DNA from 2 places in the Xanthobacter sp. genome. Region 1 is predicted to be linked to the other one. Evidence: predicted binding sites of a transcription regulator. Region 1 holds the regulator's gene; the other holds the start of a gene.

Region 1 (6,827 bases):
CGCTGCTCATGGGCCTGCGCGTGCGCGGCGAGACGGTGGAGGAGATCGCCGGCGCGGTCTCCGTCATGCGCGCCAAGATGCTCACCGTGGACGCCCCCGACGAGGCGGTGGACGTGGTGGGCACCGGGGGCGATGCCTCCGGCTCCTACAACATCTCCACCTGCGCCAGCTTCATCGTCGCCGGCGCCGGCGTGCCGGTGGCGAAGCACGGCAACCGGGCGCTGTCCTCCAAGTCCGGCGCGGCGGATGTGCTCGCGGCGCTCGGTGTGCGGCTCGACCTTGATCCCGCCGGCATCTCCCGCTGCATCGGCGAGGCCGGCATCGGCTTCATGTTCGCCCCCTCCCACCATCCGGCCATGAAGCATGTGGGCCCGACACGGGTGGAGATGGGCACGCGCACCATCTTCAACCTGCTCGGCCCGCTCTCCAATCCGGCCGGCGTGAAGCGGCAGATGGTGGGCGTGTTCGCGAAATCCTGGATCGTGCCCCTGGCCGAGGTGCTGAAGGCGCTCGGCTCGGAAAAAGCATTCGTGGTCCACGGCTCGGACGGGCTGGACGAGATCACCATCTCCGGCGGCACCGACATCGCCGTGCTGGAAGACGGCCGCATCCACACCTTCACCCTCAATCCCGAGGACGTCGGCCTTGCCCGCGCCCCCGCCGAGGCGCTGAAGGGGGGCGATGCCGCCCACAATGCCGAAGCCCTGCGCGCCGTGCTGGACGGCGCCCCCGGCGCTTATCGCGACGTGGCGGTGCTGAACGCCGCCGCCGCCCTCGTGGTGGCCGGCCGCGCCAAGGACCTGACCGCCGGCGTCGGCATGGCGCAGACCAGCCTCGACACCGGCTCCGCCCGCGCGCGGCTGGAACGGCTCGTCACCCTTTCCGCCTCACTCGCCCCGGAGGCCGCGCAATGAGCGACATTCTCACCAAGATCGAGGCCTACAAGCGCGAGGAAATCGCCGCCGCCAAGAAGGCCCGGCCGCTCAACGAAATCGAGGCCGCCGCCCGATGCGCGCCCCGCGTGCGCCCCTTCGCCGGGGCCATTGAGCAGAGCCTGTCCGAAGGCCGCACCGCGCTCATCGCCGAGATCAAGAAGGCGAGCCCCTCCAAGGGCCTGATCCGCGCGGATTTCGACCCGCCCTCCCTCGCCCGCGCCTACCAGCGCGGCGGCGCCACCTGCCTCTCGGTGCTCACGGACACGCCCTCCTTCCAGGGCGCGCCGGACTATCTGAAGGCGGCCCGCACGGCGGTGAGCCTGCCGGTGCTGCGCAAGGATTTCATGTACGACACCTATCAGGTGGCGGAAGCCCGCGCCTGGGGGGCGGACTGCATCCTCATCATCATGGCCGGTGTGGATGATGCCCTCGCCCGCGACCTCGCCGACGCGGCGGCGGCGCACGGCATGGATGCCATCGTCGAGGTGCATGACGACGCAGAGCTGGACCGCGCGCTGGCGCTGCCCTGCCGGCTCATCGGCATCAACAACCGCAACCTGCGCACCTTCGAGACCACGCTGGAAACCTGCGAGCGCCTCGCCCCGCGCGTGCCGAAGGACCGCATCGTCATCGGCGAGAGCGGCATCTTCACCCCGCAGGATGTGGCCCGGCTGGCGCAGGTGGGCATCGGCACCATCCTGGTGGGCGAGAGCCTGATGCGGCAGGAGGATGTCGCCTCCGCGACCTGCCAGCTGTTGGCCACATAGGCCTCGCCACCCCGGCTTGCCGTATACGTGAAGTTACTCTTTAATACGTGAGGCGGCCCGCAAGAGGCCGCACGCAAGGGAGGAGCTTCATGAAGACGTTTGCGATTGCCGGCCTCGCCGCCCTTCTCGCCACGCCTGTTTTCGCCGCGGACCCGACCGGCCTGTGGCAGACCCCCACCCGCAGCGGGCAGGTGGAAATCTCCAAATGCGGCGCCAGCCTGTGCGGCCGCCTCATCTCCTCCGAGGGGCTGAAGGCCGATCCGGCGCTGAAGGACGTGAACAATTCCAACGCCTCGCTGCGCGGACGGGCGCTGAAGGGCCTCACCATCCTCACCGGCTTCTCCGGCGGCCCGCAGGAATGGAGCGGCGGCAGCATCTACAATGCCGAGGACGGCAAGACCTATTCCGGCACCATCACCATGGATGGTGACAACACGCTGAAGCTGCGCGGCTGCGTGGTGGTCCCGCTCTGCAAGACGCAGGTGTGGACCCGCCTGCGCTGACCTGAACCCAACCCGGCAACACTGCCTTTCCGCCGCATTGCTCCTGCGGCGGTGGACAGGCGCCGCCGCGGACGCCATCTTCCCCCCGACATCGAATCCGGGAAGACCGCGACGGCCATGGCCAGCCTCACCCATCTCGACGAACAGGGCGCCGCCCGCATGGTGGACGTGTCCGACAAGGACGCGACCACCCGCGAGGCGCTGGCCGAGGGGCAGGTGGTGATGGCGCGCGAGACGCTGGACCTCATCCTCTCCGGCAACGCCAAGAAGGGCGACGTGCTGGGCGTGGCGCGCATCGCCGGCATCATGGCCGCCAAGCGCACCCATGAGCTGATTCCCCTCTGCCATCCGCTGATGCTGACCAAGGTGGAGGTGGAGGTTTCCCCCGCCCCCGCATTGCCCGGCCTCCACGTCACGGCCCGCGCCAAGGTGACGGGCCAGACCGGCGTGGAGATGGAGGCGCTCACCGCCGTCTCCGTGGCCTGCCTCACCATCTACGACATGGCCAAGGCCGCCGACCGTGGCATGCGGATTGAAGGCATTCGCCTGCTGGAGAAATCCGGCGGCCGCAGCGGCCACTTCCGCGCCACCGACGCGGCCTGAGCCGGCCCGCCACCATGACAAGACCTGCGTTCAGGCAGAGTGAGGGAGCCGCGCCATGGCGCTCATGACCGTCGAGGAGGCCACCGCGCTCATCACGTCCGGCGTGTCTGCGCTCGGTGTGGAGGATGTGCCGGTGCAGGCCGCGGCCGGCCGTGTGCTGGCGCGCGATCTGGCGGCCCGCCGCACCCAGCCGCCGGCGGACATGTCGGCCATGGATGGCTATGCCGTGCGCGGCGCCGATATCGCGCAGACGCCCGCTCGCCTCGCCGTCATCGGCGAATCCGCCGCCGGCCGGCCCTTCGCTGGCACGGTGGGCGCCGGGCAGGCCGTGCGCATCTTCACCGGCGCCGTGGTGCCGGAAGGTACCGACACGGTGGTGATTCAGGAGAACGTCTCCCGCGAGGGCGACACCATCACCACCACGGCCCCGACCGCCGCGCTCCGCAACGTGCGCAAGCGCGGCTGCGATTTTTCCGCCGACGCGCCCGGCCTCTTCGCCGGCCGGCGGCTGACCGGCCGCGACATCATGCTGGCCGCCGCCATGGACCATGCGACCGTGCCGGTCGCCCGCCGCCCGCGCGTCGCGCTGCTCCAGACCGGGGACGAACTGGTGCTGCCGGGCCAGGGCACCGGCAACGACAGCGAAATCGTCGTCTCCAACGCCTTCGGCCTCGCGGAACTCGCCCGCCGCGCCGGCGCCGATGTGACCGACCTCGGCCTCATCAAGGACGACCTCGCCGCGATCCGCGCCGTGGTGGCGCGGGCACTCTCCGGCGAGTTCGATCTCGTCGTCTCCTCCGGCGGCGCCTCGGTGGGCGATCATGACCTGATGGCCCCGGCGCTGAAGGCGGAAGGGGTCGATCTCTCGGTCCACAAGATCGCGCTCAGGCCCGGCAAGCCGCTCATGTTCGGCCATCGCGGCACCGTGCGGGTGCTGGGGCTGCCGGGCAACCCGGTGTCGTCCCACGTCTGCGGGATGGTCTACCTGGTCCCCCTCATCCGCGCCCTGCAGGGCGATTCCCGCCCCGGCCCCGAGACCGTGCCGGCGCGCCTCGCGGCCGACCTGCCGCCCAATGACGTGCGGCGCGATTTCATGCGCGCCACCCTCGAGCGCCGGGCGGATGGCTCGATCCACGCCATCCCCTGCGCCTCGCAGGACAGCGCCATGCTGAGCATTCTTTCCGCCGCCGACTGCCTTCTGGTGCGCCCGCCTTTCGCCCCGGCGGGCCGCGTCGGAGACCCCTGCGAGATTATTCCCTTCGCGGATTGAGCCCTTAACGGAGCCTTCACCACTTGCGGAACACAAAAGGAACAGATAAAGACTGTTCATGATTTGTTTCGCGGCGCACCGGGCTGGATGCGCCTTGAATCGGGACCGGCCGAGAGCGCCTGTTCCGCGGCGGTGCGTGCAAGGAACGGGGCCAGGGAATGCTCACTCGGAAGCAATATGACCTTCTGCGCTTCATCCATGAGCGGCTGAAGGAGACCGGTGTTCCCCCCTCCTTCGACGAGATGAAGGAAGCGCTGGACCTGCGCTCCAAGTCCGGCATCCATCGCCTCATCACTGCTCTGGAAGAGCGTGGCTTCATCCGCCGCCTGCCCAATCGCGCCCGCGCGCTGGAGGTGGTCCGCCTGCCCGACAGCGTGGCGCCGGGTCTCGCCTCCGCCCGCTCCGCAGGCCGGGGCTTCTCGCCCTCGGTCATCGAGGGCAGCCTCGGCAAGGTCCGCCCCGTGGCGGAGGATGACGAGGCGGGACAGGTGGTCTCGGTGCCGGTCATGGGTCGCATCGCCGCCGGCTCGCCCATCTCCGCCATCCAGAGCCGCAGCCATACGCTGAACATCCCGCCCGAAATGCTGGGCTCCGGCGAGCATTTCGCCCTTGAGGTGCGCGGCGACAGCATGATCGAGGCCGGCATCCTCGACGGCGACACGGTGCTGATCCGCAAGTGCGATTCCGCCGACACCGGCGACATTATCGTCGCGCTGGTGGACGACGAGGAAGCCACCCTCAAGCGCCTGCGCAAGAAGGGGGCCTCCATCGCGCTGGAGGCCGCCAATCCGGCCTACGAGACCCGCATCTTCGGTCCCGACCGCGTGCGCATCCAGGGCCGCCTGATCGGCCTCATGCGCCGCTACTGATCCTTATTTCTCCCGCGGGAGATCCGGAACGGGGTGAGGGGCGCGGTGGTCCACGCTCAACGGGCGCCTGCGCTTTTTTGAAGGCGTTGCCCCTCACCCCGACGCCTGGCAATTGTCGTGTCAGGGAGCGGTGGCGTCGGTCTGCGGATCGCCCGCATCGACCGCCCCCCGCTCCGGTGCGAGGTCCGGCGGCAGCGGTGCCATCCAAGGCCGGGACACCGAGGGGCTGCGGCTCCGCTCGGCCACGAGGGCACCATCGCGCAGGGTGAAGGCGAGCGTTCCGGTCCGCGCGAGTTTTTCCGGCGTCAGCACCTCGGCCGGGCAGGCCCGGGGCGGGGCATCGCGGGTCACGACCATGCGGGCATTCAGGCAGTCCGCCTCCAGGCTCTCGGCGCGCCGGGAGACGGCGATGGTTCCGCCGCCGGGCAGCGGCGCGGTGCAGCCGAGCGGGTCGCACATGAAGGCGGAGGCGAGGTCCTTGGTGCCGGCCGTCCGGCGGTCGCCCTCCCGCGTCAGCCATTGCTCCACCACCAGCTTCTGGCCCGAGGCGCCGAGCACGGAGAGCCGTCCATCCGGCATCCGCACCGCCACCGTCTGCGCATCGGGCGCGATGAGGAGGTCCGGTTTCAGCGGCGTTCCCGCCACCAGCGCGGCGAGGCCGAGGGGCACCAGCGCCGCGAAGGTGAGCACGCCGCGCAGCAGGCAGAGGGCCAGCAGCGCGAGGGAGAGCCAGAGCAGCGTTCCGGCACCGACGAAGGCGGCGCGGATATCGGCCCCCGGCAGGGTCCCCACCCAGTCGGACACCGCCGTCATGATCTCGATGCCCCGCCCCATCACCGGCCAGGCGAGGTGGTCCCAGCCGAACGGCATCAGCAGCACGCCCGCAAGGCCCGCCGGCATGACAAGGAAGGAGACGGCCGGCATCGCCGCGAGATTGGCGAGAAGCCCATAGGGCGCCACCCGCTGGAAGTGGAAGATGCCGTAAGGCGCCGTCGCCAGCCCCGCCACCAGCGAGGTGAGCGCCGTGCCGGCCACCAGCACGGCCACCCAGGACAGCACGGCTCCGGCAACGCCATCCGGCCGGGGTATCGCCCGCAAAGGCTGGAGCCGTTCATAGGCGGCGACGAGAGCGAGGGTGGCGGCGAACGACATCTGCGTTCCCGGGTCCAGCGCCGCCTCCGGCGTCAGCGCCAGCACCACCACCGCCGCGACACCCACCGAGCGCAGCGACAGGGACGGCCGCCCCACCAGCACGCCGGCCAGCACCAGCCCCGTCATCACGAAGGAGCGCTGCGCCGGCACGTCGTTGCCCGACAGCACGAGATAGAAGGCGCTGCCCGACAGCGCGATCAGCGCCGCGAATGACTTGATGGGCCACGACAAAGCCAGCCCCGGCACCAGCGCCAGCAGGCCCCGCGCCAGCGCGAACAGGGTGCCGGCCACCAGCGCCATATGCAGGCCGGAGATGGAGAGGATGTGCGAGAGGCCGGACACCCGCATGCTCTCCTCCACCGCGCGCGGAATGCCGGAGCGGTCTCCGGCCACCAGCGCCACCGCCACCTCCGCCGGCACGCCGGAAAGCGAGGCGCGGATGCGGTCCGACAGGCTCTGGCGCACCCCGTCCAGCGCCATGGCGAGCCGCACGGACAAAGGCGGATCGCGCGGCGCCGCCGCCTTGGGCCGGCCGAGCCCGTATCCGATGGCGCCGATGCCCTGGAACCACGGCGTGCGGCCGAAATCATGGGCGCCCGGCATGGCCGGGCCGGAGGGCGGCAGCAATTGCGCCAGCTGGGTCACATGGCTGCCCACCGGCGGCGCCCACCCCTTGCGGAGCGAGAGGCGCACCAGCGCCGGCGCGTTTTTGAGCCCGCGCACGGCGT
Region 2 (6,827 bases), on a different contig from region 1:
GAGCGGGGGCGTTGCTCTCCTCCCTCTCGCATCAGTCAGGACCAGGGTTGCGGCACCGGGTCATGACCGAACCGATCGGCGGGAAAGGAAGGGAGGAGAGCGGGGGCGTTGCTCTCCTCCCTCGGTTCGTTCAGCGCGTGGGTTGCGGTTCCAAGCGATGACCGAACGGTTTGGTTCGATGAATATTGACATAGCGCACCGCTTTCAGTCATGCAAGAACGAACTGAACGGTTCGGTCAGAAAAGTTGTGTCCCGCCCCTCCCCTGGGGAAGGCGGGGCATTCGCGGAGGGCAGCGTGTGTCATCGTTGCCATGGCCGCGGCTGAAGGTGCCGGGAAGGCGTCAACGTGCTTGCGCAGAGCCCGCGCGATCGCGGAGAACGAAGACAAGAGGAAGAGATCGGCGGAATGACGGACAGCGAAGGCGATATCGCACTCAAGCCGCAACAGGCGGCCGGCCGGGAGGATTGCGGCCCGTGTGATGCGCATGAAGCCGGCTCCGGCGCGGGCCAGGACCCCGAGAAGCGCAGCCAGATCCTCTCCGGCGCGCGGCAGGTGTTCTTCGATCGCGGTTTCGATGCCGCCAGCATGGGCGACATCGCCCGCGCGGCCGGCGTCTCCAAGGGCACGCTCTACGTCTATTTCGAGAACAAGGAAGACCTGTTCGCCGAGCTCGTCTCCAGCGAATGCGGCGAGACCGCCGAGCGCATGTTCGTGGTGAATCCCGACGAAGCGGACATCGAGGCGGCGCTCACCGAGATCGGCCGCTCCTTTGTCACCGCCATCCTGCGGCCCAGCAGCATCGCCCTTCTGCGGACCGTCATCTCCATCTCCGGAAAGTTTCCGGACGTCGGTCGGCGCTTCTTCGAAGCGGGGCCGTGCGAGGGGATTACCCGTCTCTCGGTGTTCCTGAAGGCCAAGGTGGAGCAGGGGCTGCTGGATATCGAGGATGTGAACCAGGCGGCGAGCCAGTTTCTCACCCTCTGCAAGGATGGCGTGACCATTCCCGTCCTCGTCGGCGCACCGGATGCGCCCGATCCGGCGGTGGTAGAGAAGTCTGTGCGCGGCGCCGTCCGTGTATTCCTGCGTGCTTACGGCAGCGACCGCCGCACGGCGCCCTGACGGTCAAGCGCCGGGCAGCATCAGCCGGCCCTCGGCATCGAACGGAAAGAAGGGATTGTGGGCGACCTCCCACAGATGCCCGTCGGGGTCGGCGAAATAGCCGCTCGTTCCGCCCCAGAACACCTTCTCCGCCGGCTTCACCACGCGCCCGCCCGCCGCCTCCGCCCGCGCGATCAGGGCCTCGGCCTCCTCCGGCGATCCCACATTGCAGGCGAGCGTGAGGCCGGCGAAGGGCTGCGGCGGGGTATCCGCCAGCGTCGCATCCTCGGCGAGGCGCCCGCGCGGAAAAAGGCTCAGTACCACATTGCCCGCATGGAAGAAGGCGACATTGCCGGCTTCTCCTTCTCCGGCCTTGCTCTCCACGAGGCCGAGGGCGCGATAGAATGCGGCGGCGCGCGACAGGTCGGAAACGCCGAGCGTGACGAGGTGGAGTCTGAGATCGGGTGCGGTCATGCTGGGCTCTTCAAGCGAACAGGTCGAGCTGCTCGCCCGCCTGCTTGGGGTGGCGGAAGTGTGCGGTGGTCAGCTTCAGTCCCCGCCCCGCGAGGCCGAGGCGGCGGGCGGCGATCTCGAACCTGCGGCCCACCGTCCAGGCATAGGGGCCTTCCCCCCGCCCTCGCTTGCCGAAGGTGGAGTCGTAATCCTTGCCGCCGTGCATCTGGCGGATGAGGTTCAGCACGTGGCGGGCCTTGTCCGGGAAATTGGCCACCAGCCATTCCCGGAACAGGTCGGCGATCTCCAGCGGCAGGCGCAGCATCACATAGCCGGCCTCGGATGCCCCGGCGGCCTTTGCAGCGTCGAGGATGCGCTCGATCTCCATGTCGTTCAGCGCCGGGATCAGCGGCGCGGTCAGGACCGCGGTGGGAATGCCGGCGTCGGCGAGCCGGCGGATGGTGCCGAGGCGCACATGGGGACTGGCGGCGCGCGGCTCCATGGTGCGGGACAGGTGCGGGTCGAGCGTGGTCATGGAGATGGCGACCTTGGCGAGGCCCTTTTCCGCCATCGGTCCGAGGATGTCGATGTCGCGCACCACCAGCGCCGATTTGGTGACGATGCCCACCGGATGGCCGAAGTCCGCCAGCACCTCCAGGATGCGCCGCGTCAGCTCATAGCGCCGCTCGATGGGCTGGTAGGGGTCGGTATTGGTCCCCATGGCGATGACGCGCGGCTTATAGGACGGGTGCGACAGCTCCCGCGCGAGCAGTTCCGGCGCGTCCGGCTTCACGAACAGCTTGGTCTCGAAATCGAGCCCTGCGGAGAGGCCCTGATAGGCGTGGGTCGGCCGCGCGAAGCAATAGATGCAGCCGTGCTCGCAGCCCCGGTAGGCGTTGATGGAGCGGTCGAAGGCGATATCGGGCGACTGGTTGCGCGTGATGATGGTGCGGGCCCGCTCCTCCGTGACCTCCGTGCGGAAGGGCGGCAGGTCTTCCAGCGTCTGCCAGCCGTCGTCGAACAGCACGCGGGCGGCGGGCTCGAAGCGCCCGGCGGCGTTGGAGACCGCGCCCCGGCCGCGCCGCCGTTCCGCCTCCACGCCGGTCCCGACCTCGCCGTCCAGCGCCGGCGGCAGGGCAGGGGGCGGCGCTCGGCGTTCCTCGGCGAGCCGGCCCATGATCCGATCGCTCCGGGTCTTCACCGGCGGCGAGGCGATGCGGGCGTCGCTGGACGCAGCCTTGGGCTGTGCTGCCTTGGGCTGTGCCGCCTTGGCGGGAGCTGCCTTGGCGGGAACAGCCTTGGCAGGAACGGCCTTGGGCGATGCCGTCCTGGTGGCCTTCAGGGCGGGAGCGATCGGCGCGGCAATTGGTCCCCCCGGAACGGGCGGGGCGGCTGCGCGCGGGCCGTGGGAATCGGATGCGGGGCTCATGCTTAAAAAGCTAGCACCGAAAACGGAACATAACAAGAACATGTGCGGCGGCGCGAGGGGCTCGCGGGCCACGCCGTTCAATCTGGCATACTGTACACCAGAAGGCAGTTGCCAGACATTCCCATCTCCGGTAAAGGCGTCAGAAGACGCTTAGGAGCAGGGGGATAAGATGGCTGAACACGCCACGATCGAATACGCCACGGCAGACGGTAACGATTATCCCGAGCACGAGCGCACCTACGCCATGTTCACCGCCCTCGCCAAGTGGGGCACCATCGGCGTTGCTGCCATCCTCGTCCTGATGTGGATTTTCCTCCTCTGACCCGCTGAGCGGCCGGAGCACCGGAGACATCAAGAAATGAAAATCGCTGTTCCCGCCGAGATCGATCTCGGCGAGCCGAGGGTTGGCGCGACCCCGGATACGGTGAAGCGTCTCGTCGCACTGGGCGCATCCGTGACCGTGGAGAGCGGCGCGGGCGTGAAGTCCGGCATTCTCGATTCCGACTTCGTGGCGGCAGGGGCCGCCATCGCCCCGTCGGCGGCGGATGCGCTGAACGGCGCCGAAGTCGTACTGAAGGTTCGCCGGCCGACGGAAGCCGAACTTTCGTCGTACAAGCCCGGCGCCCTGGTCCTCGCCATCATGGATCCCTATGGCAATGACGCGGCGCTCGCCGCCATGGCCAATGCCGGGATCGCCTCCTTCGCCATGGAGCTGATGCCGCGCATCACCCGTGCGCAGGTGATGGACGTGCTCTCCTCGCAGGCGAACCTCGCCGGCTATCGCGCGGTGATCGATGCGGCCGCCGAGTTCACCCGCGCCCTGCCGCAGATGATGACCGCCGCCGGCACCGTTCCGGCCGCGCGCGTCTTCGTCATGGGCGCCGGCGTCGCGGGCCTCCAGGCCATCGCGACGGCCCGCCGCCTCGGCGCCATCGTGACCGCCACCGACGTGCGGCCCGCCGCCAAGGAACAGGTCGCCTCGCTGGGCGCCAAGTTCGTCGCGGTGGAGGACGAGGAGTTCAAGCAGGCCGAGACCGCGGCCGGATACGCCAAGCCCATGTCGGCGGAGTATCAGGCCAAGCAGGCTGCCCTCGTCGCCGAGCACATCAAGAAGCAGGACATCGTCATCACCACCGCCCTGATCCCGGGCCGGCCTGCGCCGCGCCTCGTGACGGCGGAGATGGTGGCCTCCATGAAGCCGGGTTCCGTGCTGGTCGACCTCGCGGTCGAGCGCGGCGGCAACGTCGCCGGTGCGGTGGCGGGGCAGGTGGTCGAGGTGAACGGCGTGAAGATCGTCGGTCATCTCAACGTGCCGGGCCGCATCGCCGCCTCGGCCTCGCCGCTCTACGCCAAGAACCTGTTCAACTTCTTCGAGACGATGGTGGACAAGGCGTCGAAGGCGCTGGCCGTCAAGTGGGACGACGAGCTGGTGAAGGCCACGCTCCTCACCCGTGACGGCGCCGTCGTGCATCCGAACTTCGCACCCAAGAATCCCGCAGCGACCAGCGAGGGAGCGGCCTGATGAATCCCGCCACAGCCCAGACCGCGGCGGATGCCGCAATGCAGGCCCGCACCGCCGCCGAGATCGCGCGGCAGGCGGCGGAAGCCGCGCAGCTCTATGCCGACCAGGCGGCCTCTGCCCTCGGCGCGGCGGCCCATGCGGCGACCGGAGGGGCCATCGACCCCTTCGTGTTCCGCCTCTCCATCTTCGTGCTCGCGGTGTTCGTGGGCTACTACGTGGTGTGGTCGGTGACCCCGGCGCTGCACACCCCGCTCATGAGCGTCACCAACGCCATCTCGTCGGTGATCGTCGTGGGCGCGCTGCTCGCTGTCGGCGTGACCACGGTGGGCGATTCCAGCCACGCCTGGGGCGCGCGCATCTTCGGCTTCGTGGCGCTCGTCTTTGCCTCGGTGAACATATTCGGCGGGTTCATGGTGACCAGCCGAATGCTCGCCATGTACTCCAAGAAGAAGTGAGGCGAGGCACATGACCGCGAACCTCGCCGCCCTGCTCTACCTCGTCGCAGGCATTCTCTTCGTGCTGGCCCTGCGCGGCCTCTCCCATCCGACCACCTCGCGGCAGGGCAACCTGTTCGGCATGGTGGGCATGGGCATCGCCATCCTCACCACGCTCGCGCTCTCCCCGCCGTCCGACGGGATCGGCTGGGTGCTGGTGCTCGCCGGCATCGGCATCGGCGGTGGCGTCGGTGCCGTGGTGGCCAAGCGCATCGCCATGACGGCGATGCCGCAGCTGGTCGCCGCCTTCCACTCGCTCGTCGGCCTCGCCGCCGTGCTGGTGGCCGCGGCCGCGCTCTATGCGCCGCGCGCCTTCGGCATCGGCGATCCCGGCCACCTGCACGGGGCGAGCCTCGTGGAGATGTCGCTGGGCGTGGCCATCGGCGCGATCACCTTCACCGGCTCGATCATCGCCTTCGCCAAGCTCAACGGCAACATGAGCGGCAAGCCGATCATGTTGCCGGCGCGCCACCTCATCAATGGCGGCCTGGCCCTGCTGCTGCTGATCCTCATCGTCGCGTTCGTGCTGACCGGCTCGATCACGCTGTTCTGGATCATCACGCTGCTGTCGCTGATCCTCGGCGGCCTGCTCATCATCCCCATCGGCGGCGCGGACATGCCCGTCGTGGTGTCGATGCTGAACTCCTACTCGGGCTGGGCGGCGGCCGGTATCGGCTTCACCCTGGGCAACACCGCGCTCATCATCACCGGCGCGCTGGTGGGCTCCTCGGGCGCCATCCTGTCCTACATCATGTGCAAGGGCATGAACCGGTCCTTCATCTCGGTCATCCTCGGCGGCTTCGGCGGTGACGCCGCTGCGGCCGGTGCTGCCGGCCAGGCCGAAGCCCGCCCGGTGAAGCAAGGTTCGGCCGATGACGCCGCCTACATCATGAAGAACGCCGAGAAGGTCATCATCGTGCCCGGCTACGGCATGGCGGTGGCGCAGGCCCAGCACGCGCTCCGCGAGATGGCGGACCTGCTCAAGGAGGAGGGCGTCGAGGTCAAGTACGCCATCCACCCGGTGGCGGGCCGCATGCCGGGCCACATGAACGTGCTGCTCGCCGAGGCCCAGGTGCCCTACGACGAGGTGTTCGAGCTCGAGGACATCAACTCCGAGTTCGCCCAGGCGGACGTGGCCTTCGTGATCGGCGCCAACGACGTGACCAACCCGGCGGCCAAGACCGATCCGCAGTCGCCGATCTACGGCATGCCCATCCTCGACGTGGAGAAGGCCAAGACCGTTCTCTTCATCAAGCGCGGCATGTCGGCAGGCTACGCGGGCGTGGAGAACGAGCTGTTCTTCAAGGACAACACCATGATGCTCTTCGGCGACGCCAAGAAGGTCACCGAGGATGTGGTGAAGGCCTTCGGCCACTGAAGACACGTCCATTCTGAACGAGATCGAAGCCGCCGGATCGCAAGGTCCGGCGGCTTCTTCGTTACAGAGCCGGGCGGCCGCCCGATCGGAAGGCGCCTAACAGGTTCATGCCGCCACAATTTGCGCCATTTCCTTGACTGCCCACCACTTCTTAACCAGAAGCACATACCGTGGAGTCTGGGATTCGGACGGCGGCTGCGGGGATCGGGGGACGATGACACGCTGGACCCATGGACTGGTCAATCGGCTCGTCCTGTCGTGCGACGTCGTCATGGCGGCGCTCGGGGCGATCATTGCGCACCTGCGCTGGGAATTCCTGTCCTGGAGCCAGCTCGCCATCCTCTGGGCGTTCGGCATCTTCGTCTATGTGCAGGTGCTTCAGATCGGCCGCGGCTACCGGGTCGAGCACTATGTGCGCCCGCTGCGGCAGATCGGCCATATCGGCGTCGGCG

Evidence for each region. Region 1 encodes LexA, which represses DNA repair genes until DNA is damaged. Its sites were predicted from a motif close to TGTTCNNNNTGTGTTCNG; they were not measured.
Region 2: ACE3QW_RS21405 (PA0069 family radical SAM protein) is a predicted target of LexA. The motif match lies at 3,005-3,022, and genes of this name have one in related genera.

Annotation. Positions count from the first base shown of each region.
Region 1 is NZ_JAYRPE010000041.1:77,833-84,659, forward strand. Features, by position in the region: gene trpD (anthranilate phosphoribosyltransferase) at 1-914, shown strand, start outside; gene trpC (indole-3-glycerol phosphate synthase TrpC) at 911-1,702, shown strand; gene ACE3QW_RS13075 (DUF2147 domain-containing protein) at 1,792-2,205, shown strand; gene moaC (cyclic pyranopterin monophosphate synthase MoaC) at 2,323-2,808, shown strand; gene glp (gephyrin-like molybdotransferase Glp) at 2,864-4,078, shown strand; gene lexA (transcriptional repressor LexA) at 4,237-4,947, shown strand; gene ACE3QW_RS13095 (ComEC/Rec2 family competence protein) at 5,068-6,827, opposite strand, start outside.
Region 2 is NZ_JAYRPE010000072.1:93,310-100,136, forward strand. Features, by position in the region: gene ACE3QW_RS21395 (TetR/AcrR family transcriptional regulator) at 407-1,120, shown strand; gene ACE3QW_RS21400 (VOC family protein) at 1,124-1,573, opposite strand; gene ACE3QW_RS21405 (PA0069 family radical SAM protein) at 1,584-2,729, opposite strand; gene ACE3QW_RS21410 (aa3-type cytochrome c oxidase subunit IV) at 3,151-3,303, shown strand; gene ACE3QW_RS21415 (Re/Si-specific NAD(P)(+) transhydrogenase subunit alpha) at 3,340-4,503, shown strand; gene ACE3QW_RS21420 (proton-translocating transhydrogenase family protein) at 4,503-4,958, shown strand; gene ACE3QW_RS21425 (NAD(P)(+) transhydrogenase (Re/Si-specific) subunit beta) at 4,969-6,375, shown strand; gene ACE3QW_RS21430 (exopolysaccharide biosynthesis polyprenyl glycosylphosphotransferase) at 6,590-6,827, shown strand, end outside.